Regions from separate parts of the Shewanella sp. DW31 genome, predicted to be linked through region 1. Evidence: riboswitches for the same ligand, from Rfam matches in the RefSeq annotation. Region 1 holds a riboswitch; the other holds the start of a gene.
What was found. A riboswitch is a leader RNA that binds a small molecule or an ion and turns the genes downstream of it on or off. The one in region 1 is predicted to bind thiamine pyrophosphate.
Positions count from the first base shown of each region.

Region 1 (5,829 bases):
GCTCGCCCACTGAGCGTTGCATCGAGGCGTTTATATCGAGCATTAACTAAGTAACTTCAAGGTATTAGCTTCACGGGCGTCGGCTAACGCGGTTCGCCACAGGAAATACCCCACGACCGCCAGACCCACATAAAGCACGAATAACAAGGATGTCAGCATCAAGCCTTTGCTGAGATAAAGGTAAATCGACACTATGTCGATAACCACCCAATAAAGCCAATTCTCAAGTACCTTTTTTGCCACTAAATAAGTCGTCATCACGGCGAAACAGGTTGTCGCCGCATCTAGATACGGGAATGCGGCTTGGGTATACGTCGCCATACCATGACCAACCAAAAGCGAAATCACGCCCGTCGCTGCGATCAACTTTAAATGGGTTTTCAATGGCCAAGTGGTCACTTTTACGCCTTGATGCTTATCACCACCTTGGGTCCAGAGCCAATATCCATAGAGCGCCATCGCCATGTAATACACGTTAAGCACAGACTCCATCAGTAGCGACACCTTCCAAAACAACACAGTGTAAATGGCGGTACTGGCAAAGGCCGCCGCCCAGCACCAGACGCTCGCCTTCATAGCCAGCAGTAAATATGCCATCGCCAACAATACCGCGAGGGCTTCCCATACGGTCATCACATGGACTTCACCAAAGGCCGTATTAACGCTCTCGACCAAGGTTAACCATAAATCTGTCATAGTGTTGTTCTCATTGCCTATTTGTCGCTTACATGGCGGTCAATCATTATTCGCTGTGGGCTAAATTCAGCTCACCACCGATAAACTTACACACAAATACCGCCTTGCCCCACTTCTCATGGGCAGCTTGCATCTCGGTCGCCAGCATAGTCATCACATCTAAATAATCGCCGCACACTTGAGTTGCCATCGCATTAGTCACACGCTCGATATTGGGATAGCTATCCACGCGGCCAATAAACCACTTGATAGGATCGAGGTAATTTTCATTAAAGGGATACATGCTAATTTCTGCGGTCAGTTTCATTTTAATTCCTTGATATTCTGAAGTAAGGCTGTAGCCCAAATACTGGGCTACAGTTCAGTTAACACTTAAATGATTATGCTCACTTTAAAATGAGCTATTACATAAACTTAACGTTAAAGGTTACGCCAATCTGACGCGGATCGCCGTAACGAATATATTGCTTTTCCGCCCAACCGTTATCTGGCTCATTGCCAAAATAGAAACCACGCACACCGTATTCCTCATTAAACAGATTGCGTCCCCATAAATATGCCGACCATGCGCTCGCCTCATAACCTACACGGGCATTGACGATAGTGTAGGGTTCAGAGCGGGATTCATTGCTGTCTGAATAATAGAATTCACTCTTACCGCTAAGATTCAGGTTAGCAAACCAACCCGAATTGGCACGATAAGTCCCGCCAAGGCTGTAGGTAACATGTGGAGAATGGGCTAGATCGCGGCCAGTTAAATCCACCTCAGTGCCATATTTGTCCTGATACTGGTAGTCACCGTAGGCCGTTTCTAACCAACCTAAGCTTGAGTAAACTTGCAGATTATCCGTGGCATACCAGGTTGCATCTAACTCAGCGCCATAGTTATTCGAACTGCCTGCATTTTCAGTGAACAAGATAAAACGCTGTGGTTTATCGGGATCTTGCTGTGATGCAGCCACCTGTTGATCTTGTCTGTCCATATAGAACAGCGCCAAATTAGTATCGATAAGTCCCGCTAACCAATGGGATTTAAGGCCGATTTCATAGTTATAGAGCGTCTCAGTACTAAACTCTTTTTTATCGTTCAACTCGACGGGCAAAGTCATGTTAAAACCGCCCGCCTTGTAACCGCGCGCAACACGGACATAAGCGTTGTGCGAGTCGTTCAGCACTTTACTCACAGCAATATGACCGCCCCACATGGTTTCGCTCGGGTCGAAATTATCGTTATTCGTATCAGAGTAATGGCTGTTGCGGCGCTCTAAACGTAGCCCCACAGATAAAGCATAATTTGAGCCCAAATCCGTATCGAGCTGACCAAACAGTGCATAGTTTGTCGCCTCATACTCTGAGTCTAAGACTTCATCCGGCGAAGCATTGTATTCAGAATACAATTGGTTATCTTCTTTCAGATTCATGGCATACACACCAAGCAACCAATCAGTACTCTCTGCAAAAATACGGCCCTGCTCGGTAGAACTTAGGCGAAACTCTTGCGACGCGGTTTTACGCTGACCCGTTTTATCCCAAAAATAATCGTATTGACACGGCGCCAGATTGCCATTGTCATCATTGCATTGCTTAGAGGCCCAATATTCTGAGTTAGCCCAATCGCCATCGTAACTGTAATGGTGATCGGTATTGGCAAAAGAGGTTAACGAAGTTAATTCGAAGTTTTCTGCGCCAGAATAGGTCGCTTTAAAACCCGCGCCTGTGGTGCGTTGGCTATCAACACCCGGTTGATCCGATGTTGTCTGGGTTGGTGAATTGGTTAAACTCCACACATCATAGCCATTATCGAAATCGGCATGCAGCACAGTTAAATCAAACTGCAAATCATCAGTCGCATACCAGCGCAGCTTAGCGCGGCCGCTGAATTCATCGCGACCATTGGTATCATCACGGTCTAAATACAGATTATCGTGGTAACCATTTTGCTGATGTTGCTGCATTGACACACGATAAAGCAGCTTGCCAGAATCCGTTAATGGGCCAGAACTGAAACCGCTAAAAGTGCGCAAATCATCATCGCCTAACGACACTTCGCCGCCATGCTCAAACACATCAGTTGGATCGTTACTCTTCAGATAAATCAATCCCGCTAAGGCATTCGCGCCGTAACGCGTCCCCTGCGGTCCACGAAGCACTTCGACCTGCTGTAAATCGTACATGCTCGACACCATACCAATACCGGATAAATCGATATCATCTATGATGTAACCCACGGAAGAATTAGGTGCGCCTTGGTATTGTTCCTGCTCTCCTACACCGCGAATTTGAAAATATTTCGGCCGCGAGCTTCCACCTGACCAGTTAAAATTGGCGATAGAATTAAGCAGATCTTCAAAGTGTTGCGCACTTTCATCTTGAATTTTTTGACTGTCGATAACGGTAATGCTGGAGGGCATTTTTTCTAAGCTTGAACTGCGAAAATCCGCCGTCACCACTATGACTTCCATCTCAGTGCTGGGATCGGGTTTATCGATAGCATCGGTTTGTGCAAATGCAGCAGTGCTCAGCGCTGCAGCGATGGCTAACGCCAGCGGCGCTCGGGCTAAAAATAAGCTTGGCGATACGGTTGAAAATGGAGATTGATGGTTTGACGTTTTACGGTTTGACATAGGACCTCAAATATAATGTTTGAGATCCGGCAACGAATAAGCGATTCAGAAGTGTGCTGTTGATTGGCCCATTCCTACGCCGGTATTAGCCGGATCAGGTTCTAAGGGTTCGTCAGATGACATCTCAGTTTGCAGCCGTTAACGTTAAAATCAGAGTAACATTAATGCACAACAAACACCCCTTGGCGGCGCCTAGTATACATGACAGAAATAAAAAGTGGGCACTCTTATCTCTGCGATTCAATTAAATGTCGCGAAAACCACTGCCCTTCAGTTCGTATGATGAAAATATCTTTAGTAGCCGCCTAAATCCTTTCGTCCATTTGACCGCCTATCATGATAATGCTATAGAAGGTCGCAATTTCGAACACAGTAAGAGGATCATAGTCGATGCAGCTAAAACCTTTATCGAAAGGACGTTATAGCCAGCGATGGGAGCAAGACTATCCACTTATTGAAGCGGTTGTACTTAGCTGTATCAGCGAAATAAAAATGCTCAAAAAAGGCGCTCACCTCATGACGCAGGGGGAAGCGATGGCATCACTTGTATTGGTGAAGCAAGGTCGCGTATCACTCGGCCATACCGCGAGAAATGGTCGGTGTTTTCAATTAGGTACTATTGATTGTGATTCACAGCTGTTTGGCGAAATGGAGTTCTTCACCCAGTACCATTGTCAACTAGACATTATTGCCAGTGAACCCTTAGAAATCATGTTGATTAGCGCTGAAAAACTGCAAGATTGCCTCGGTCAACACCCTCAACTCGCGCTATTTTTCGCTAGTGCAATTGCGATTGACTACCAAGACACAGTGGATATTTTTACTCGGCGACTGCTCTATCCCATCAGTTATAACGTGGCATTTGATATTTACCATGAATACTTAAATGACTTGCCCGTAGATGGCTTTAGTAAACGTTATTTAGAGGCTGAACGATTTGGCACTACCGACCGAGTCTACCGTCGGGCGCTACAAAATCTTGAGGAACGAGGCTTAATTGAGCGGAAAAAAGATGGCATTCGGATTTGTAATCTCAACGCACTCAAGAAATTTGTTGAAGCAGGTATATAACCGCTTTCAACATAACCCACACTCGACTTAATTTAACAACCGAGTGTGGGATGCATGCACAGGTAAATTAACTTACCGATGGCGAGTGTTGTTCCATAGCCGATTTCATCCGACTTGAAACGATCAATAGCATAAATATCGCTGCGTAAAGCAGAGGTATCACATACATCACTGTTTGTAATCCGATAATACGTTCAAAGAAAGAACTGATGGCTGGGCTAAACATCGCCCCTGCACTTCCGCTAATAAGAATATATGACACATTTTTGCTGCTAGCTTTTTTTACAAAAGACACGCCATAAGCAATAAATGCATTATAAAGAGCAGCACACACAAAACCATAACCATAGGTTAAATAAGCTATCCAATTAAGATTATTAGTACTGACAATGGCAGCGGTGATCACCATAGCTAAAGCAATAATACCGACTAAGAAATGGTGAATTTTTACACGAGTCACAATCACAGTCGAAATTAACGCCCCAACTAGCGCAGCGGACCAATACTGGGTAATAATATTACCGGCATCTTCAAACGGAATATCAAATTTTTGTTTTACAAATAAAGGTGCCCAAGTTAAAAAAGTATATAAAGCCAGCATTCCTAAAAATAAACCAATACCTCCACTAATAATGCCGAGATTCCATTCAGACTGTTGTTTCTCTTGTGTTGTAGAAGATTGCTCACAAATAGAGAAATGAGTGAACAAGGTAATAATGACTGTACCGAACGCCACTAAACCTACGGCTAAATAGCTATAACTCCATGATAATGAACTTGTTAATGCATAAGTCGTTATTAATGGAAAAATAACGCCTGCAATATTAAACGTTGCATCTTGCACCACTAACATTGTGCTTTGTAATTTCTCTTGCCACACAGACACCACAATCGTACCAGCAATACATAGACCGATACCGCCACAAAAACCAATTAAGGTCATTGCTACCATCACAACTTGTAGAGAACTGGTTAGATGTAAAGCCAGAGCAGAAAGAGCAACCAGACTGTAACTTATCAAGGTCATTCTTTTGATACCCATTTTTTCAATAAAGAAAAATGCTGCAATCGTCCCCGCGAGTGCACCACCATTGAGCAATGAAAAGATTGATGCAACTTCGTTAACATTAGCGGCAAATTTCTCAGCTATGGGTTCAATCAACATCCCAAATTGGGTCGCAAAGCCCGCCATAATAAAATTGGCGAGAAAACTGATGGCTGTTAAAGTAATTTTATTATTCATTATGTCATTCCATAAGTGAAATGCTAAGGGTTCAAAGGATGGCTTTAAACCTAATTGAGGGCGGTTTCTAACGCGAGCTCGATCATATTATTAAAAGAGAGTTGGCGTTCTTCGGCCGTTGTTTCTTCACCGGTTAAACAATGATCCGATACCGTTAAAATGGCTAATGATTCGATACCTTGTTGGTGTGACAAT
Region 1 is NZ_JADWMP020000008.1:57,846-63,674, reverse strand. Features, by position in the region: gene GWI56_RS08915 (phosphotransferase) at 1-43, opposite strand, end outside; gene pnuC (nicotinamide riboside transporter PnuC) at 43-696, opposite strand; gene GWI56_RS08905 (hypothetical protein) at 743-1,003, opposite strand; gene GWI56_RS08900 (TonB-dependent receptor) at 1,101-3,320, opposite strand; TPP riboswitch at 3,375-3,513, opposite strand; gene GWI56_RS08895 (Crp/Fnr family transcriptional regulator) at 3,711-4,391, shown strand; gene tsgA (MFS transporter TsgA) at 4,459-5,634, opposite strand; gene deoD (purine-nucleoside phosphorylase) at 5,685-5,829, opposite strand, start outside.

Region 2 (5,829 bases), on a different contig from region 1:
CTTCTTGGCCTAAATGTACCCCAAAGGCATGGTATTTTATCGCTAACTGCCAGTGATCATTAATAAAAAGCTGTGCATTAAAATGCTTACCTAAGGCAATGGCCGTTTGAATTTGTGCTTCTAATTCGGAGCCAACCAACTCAGACTTACCTGACTCACATTTGCCTAAATCAGATTCGGCTAGCACTGCACTAGTTAACTCGCTGATGTCGGTTTTTATCCGTAACTGCAGGGTTTTAACGCCGGCCGCTAATAAACTTTCCAGCATGATTAAGTCACTCACCACAGGGTAAACACCAAGATCGGCATCGAGCACTTTAAAACCGTGGGGTAAAATATTTTGAGGTGGCGTCGAGACTATTCTTACCTGAGCGGTTGCCTGATCTGTTGCGGATAAAACTGTTACAACTAAATCATTACCAACATCAAGGTGTTGGTTGAGTTGATGACTAATAAAATTGCCATCACACAGATTTATCTTGGCATAGCGGGACAAGTTATTAGGCCAACCCGTACGGGCCAACGGCCCTGGACCTTGCCCTAAACCAATCGCCGCGCTTAAGCCTTGACTCACGTAGGCTTTGGCAACCACCACCGCATCTTGCAATACAAAACCTTGCGCTAACACGGCGGCAATGGCCGATGATAAAGTACAGCCGCTACCATGGTTATGACGGGTATTAACCCGCTGGCTGGCTAACCAGAAACGCCCATTTTGATGCAGCTCAGAGCTCGCGCGCACTTGACGACAAACTAGATAATCCTCGGCAAGCTCAAGATCCCAGCCATTACTCTTGTAAGCGGTATCAAGAGCGTGAGTTTGAGTTTGAGTATCAGCAAGAATGTCAGTGCAACCAAAGCTCACATCGCCACCTTTAGCGAGCACACTGCAATCAAGGCTCTGGGATAAAGCCAGTGCCGCAGCAGCGAATTGCGCTTTAGTCGAAACATCACTGTGAGTTAACCGCCCAAGTTCAAGCACATTGGGCGTGATAAGTTCGATTAAACCTTTGAAAGGCCTAAAATCTAAGGCTGATTTAGCCGCACTTTTTATATCCTGGCAGTTATCTACTGCTAATGCATCGCCACAACTGGCGACCATCACAGGATCGACAATCACAGGCACTGATGGATAGTTGATTTTAAAACTCGCGATCCAATCTGCCAGCAATGCCACTTGAGTTTGATCTGCCAGTAAGCCGATTTTAATTGCTTTGGGTGGCAAGTCGGAAAGTAAAGTCGTCAGCTGAGCCATTAACATCGCCGCTGATACGGGCTCGACTAAAGTGACCGCCACAGAACTTTGCGCCGTCACTGTGGTGACCACACTGCAACCGTGACAGCCCAAATCTTGAATTGTCGCTAAGTCCGCCTGAATACCGGCACCACCGCCACTGTCTGAACCAGCTATGGTCCAAACAAACGCGGGACGCTCGGTATTCATGGGCACATTATCCCCATGAATACCCAACATAATTAGGCTTCCTCAGCTTCGGCGACAAGCTTGTCTTTCACGTGATAGATCTCGGCGCCCGAAGCAGCAAACTCTGCCGATTTTAGCGCCATTGCCGCTTCCAACTCCTGCGGCGTCTTGATTGTGACTTGCATAGCTTGGGCAGCCGCTTCAACTTGATCCGCCTTCGCTTGTGCCGCCTCTAAGCCAGCGGCATAGGCGCGCACATCTTGGGTGATTTTCATCGAACAAAATTTAGGGCCGCACATAGAGCAAAAATGCGCGACTTTAGCGGATTCCTGCGGTAAGGATTCATCGTGATAAGCACGTGCGGTTTCAGGATCGAGTCCTAAGTTATATTGATCTTCCCAGCGGAATTCGAACCGCGCCTTTGCCAGCGCATTATCACGAATTTGCGCACTCGGATGACCTTTCGCCACATCGGCGGCGTGGGCGGCAATCTTATAAGCAATCAAACCTTGCTTAACATCTTGTTTATTCGGTAATCCTAAGTGTTCTTTTGGCGTGACATAACACAACATAGCGCAGCCGTACCAAGCAATCATGGCCGCGCCTATGCCGGAGGTGAAATGATCATACCCAGGTGCGATATCGGTGATTTGTGGGCCAAGCGTGTAAAACGGCGCTTCATCGCAGTGAGCTAACTGCTTGTCCATGTTCTCTTTAATGAGCTGCATCGGGATATGTCCCGGCCCTTCGATAATGGTTTGTACGTCGTATTCCCATGCGATTTTGACTAGCTCACCTAAGGTTTCAAGCTCTGCAAACTGGGCAGCATCATTAGCGTCGGCAATCGAGCCTGGACGCATACCATCACCTAAAGACAGGGATACATCGTAGGCAATGCAAAGCTCACAGATCTCACGAAAATGGCTGTAGAGGAAGTTTTCCTTGTGGTGACTCAGGCACCATTTGGCCATAATTGAACCGCCGCGGGAGACAATCCCTGTGACGCGTTTAGCCGTCATCGGCACATAACGAAGCAGCACACCAGCATGAATCGTAAAGTAATCAACACCTTGCTCCGCTTGTTCAATCAAGGTATCGCGGAACACTTCCCAGGTTAAATCCTCTGCCACGCCGTTCACTTTCTCCAGCGCTTGATAAATCGGCACTGTGCCAATGGGCACTGGCGAGTTACGGATGATCCACTCGCGGGTTTCGTGGATATAACGACCTGTGGATAAATCCATTACCGTATCTGCGCCCCAACGGGTAGACCAGACGAGCTTTTCCACTTCTTCCTCGATGGATGACGTCACCGCCGAGTTACCGATATTGGCGTTCACTTTCACCAGAAAGTTACGCCCGATGATCATAGGTTCGGCTTCGGGATGGTTAATATTCAGCGGAATAATCGCGCGGCCACGGGCGACTTCAACGCGGACAAATTCGGCGGTAATCGGTTCGCCGACTAAGGCACCAAAAGCTTCGCCCTTGGCTTTACGATTGAGGATTTCATCCTGTACTTCGGCAAGTGCCATTTTCTCGCGGATCGCCACATATTCCATTTCGGGCGTGATAATCCCTTGACGGGCATAGTGTAATTGACTGACTCGTTTACCCTGCAGCGCTCTGCGTGGGCGGACAATGGCACTCGAACCTGCCTCAAAACGCAGATGATCTAAACCGTCATCGGCGAGTCTTTGTTGGGTAAAGTCTGAGGTCGCGCAGGGTAATTGCTCTGTATCGTTGCGGGCTAGGATCCAGTTTTGTCTTAATTTACTCAGGCCTAGACGCACATTGATATCGGCCTCAGGATCGGAATAAGGTCCGGCGCAATCATACACTCGGATTGGCGGATTTTTTTCCATGATAGGCGCATCATCGGTACCGCCGACAAGGGTGTCAGTCTGCAGGATTTGCCGCATGCCAACGCGAATATCAGCACTGGAACCTTCAAGGTAAATCTTTTGTGAATTAGGATGTTGCAGCGGCGCTAACGTATCGATAAAGACTTGGGCCTGCGCGCGGGTTTCGCGGCGACTCGGCGCCTTAGGCACGATTGATTGACTAGACTCAGCCGATTTATTAGGCACTGTCGATTTATTAGGGATTGTCGATTCTGGTGCTGTGATTTCTATCGCATTGGCAGCTACAGCTGGGTTTGGGTTTGAACTGGACATAAGCAATCTCACGTTAAAAAATGGAGTTGCTTGTCTGGAGAATTGAGTTGTTGATAGCTGGACATGGCAATCAACTTTTGTGGCCAACACTGGCTTCAAAAATTGAGTTACCCTGCTCAATAACGATTAAATCTAAACATTAAGGCTTAAAACACTGCTGAGTAAACAGGTGTTCAAGCCGTCTATTTTAGCGATTTAATGTGTGTTATTACGCTTGTTTCCTTCGCAGGTTTTAACCTGATCAGGTTCAACGGATCCCGAATAAACGGTCTCAGCCAAGAGGCACTCCGACAAGATGAGTGCGCAGTATAGACAGAAGCGGCAGCAACAAACAAGGAAAAAAGCAATTAAAAATCTTAACCACCAATCCAAAATAAAGATTCATAATTAATTGTTTTTAATTGATTAAATAAAACTAAACTAAAAAAGCTATAATTAGAATGAAAATAAATCATAAAAGAAAGTCACTATTTATGGGGTTTGAGCATCATTTTGTTTAATCGAGATTGAATGGCATCATCAATAGCTTGATTGATTTTTTTGCCACTGCAGTTAATGGGAAAACCTAAATTTTCGGCGTTAGGATTAACTTGAGTGCCGACTTGTACCACGCGATAACAAGTATCCCCTTTACGCACAATACGATTTGGGTCTAAGGGTAAATCTAGACTCGTTGTGCCACCGAAATCATCGGCATTAGGGACAAATAGCACCTCCATCTCTGGGCTCATTTCACTCATATTCGATTTCCGGGTGAACTTATCGGCCTGTTCAATGACGAGATCATCGAGCGCTTGCTCGCGCTGACGTTCAAAATATTGCTGGGTGAATAAACTCATGCTTGAGCTTGTCGCTATTGTGCTCTCACCTTCTGCTGCAGGCGAGCTCTTAGCGCCAAGCTGCGGCTTTAATTCTGAGGTATCCAACGTATTCGTTGGTTTTGTTGCCATCGTTTCAGTGGGTTGTTCATCACTTGGGGCAATTGATTGAGTTTTCTTTGATTGAGATTGGATCGATTGAGTGATGTTCGGTTTAACCGTATCTGGGTTCACTTTTTCTGACTCTACTTTTTCAGAGACGGCCTTTTTGGGTGCTATTGTTTCAGGCATGACCTTTTCAAGTATTGGCAGAGGCTTCACTTGAGTTTGAGGTGTGGGAACAATTGTAGGCGTAACAGAACTTGTCGCTTCAGTCTTATCCTCGGCCTTGATCTCAGTTTTGGACTCCGAGGTTTCGGCTTTCTCTACCGCGGGAGCATAAATAAAGTATGCCTTGATCGCTGCCACTTTAGGACCACGGCTTTCTACTTCTTTCAATCCAAAGGGATTTAACTGCGGGCGCCACAACATGCAGATAAATAAAAATAAACACATATGCACTAAGATTACAAAAAATAACAGACTTAATCCTTTGAAATATGGCTGACGAGTACGTAACCCCAATCCTTGAGCACTAGTTTGTATCGTCCCAGACAGTTCAGGTTTAGATTCAGACTTAGGAACCAATTTATCTTGATGTTCAGCATGGATTTCTTGCAGTACGACATCTTGGGCTTGCTCTTGATATATAGCTTGAGTGTCATGCTCAGTGACTAAACGGCCTACACCGCTATTGAACGCTAATGGCTCCGCATTAGTAGTAAAAACAGGCGTTTGAGCAGCATCCAGTTCACCGAGGTGATGATCAAAGGCGATAAAAGTCTCACCTTCTGGCGATGTGACCGAAATCAGCAAAGCACTATTGGCATCATCTCCAATCGCTATCGCTGTAGGAGATGCTGTCAATAAAGGCGCGGCCTTGGGTTGATGTTGAAAAGGCAAAATCCATCCTTAGGTTTTGTATAGTATCCATTGATTTCAATGATGCTTAACGTGGAACAATTGCACTCAAATCCAATATCAATCCAATATCGGGTTGGTGAATATTGAAAGCGAATTATCTATTGATTGCATTTACTTACGAGTGCTCAACGCAGATTAGAGGAGGCAAACAGAGCAAAGTTCAATGCGAATGCAACCTGCTACAAGCACAGCACTTTACGCTAGTGCTTGATAAGTCACTTGCCAGTTAAGACAAATAAGGCTGGGAATTGGGATCATAATCGCGCTAAATTGAATGTTAAATCTCACGTCTTGAAGCGAGTAGCATCATCAATGCGATGCACTGATGGGAGTGCAAGACGGCGTTAAAAATCTAAAAGATGAAAAATAGAAGCCAACCATAAATTTA
Region 2 is NZ_JADWMP020000015.1:6,378-12,206, reverse strand. Features, by position in the region: gene thiE (thiamine phosphate synthase) at 1-1,474, opposite strand, end outside; gene thiC (phosphomethylpyrimidine synthase ThiC) at 1,477-3,600, opposite strand; TPP riboswitch at 3,802-3,900, opposite strand; gene GWI56_RS13350 (hypothetical protein) at 4,068-5,420, opposite strand.
Region 2: it holds a riboswitch for thiamine pyrophosphate, as region 1 does, so the genes downstream of both, thiC (phosphomethylpyrimidine synthase ThiC) here and GWI56_RS08900 (TonB-dependent receptor) in region 1, are expected to answer to the same signal.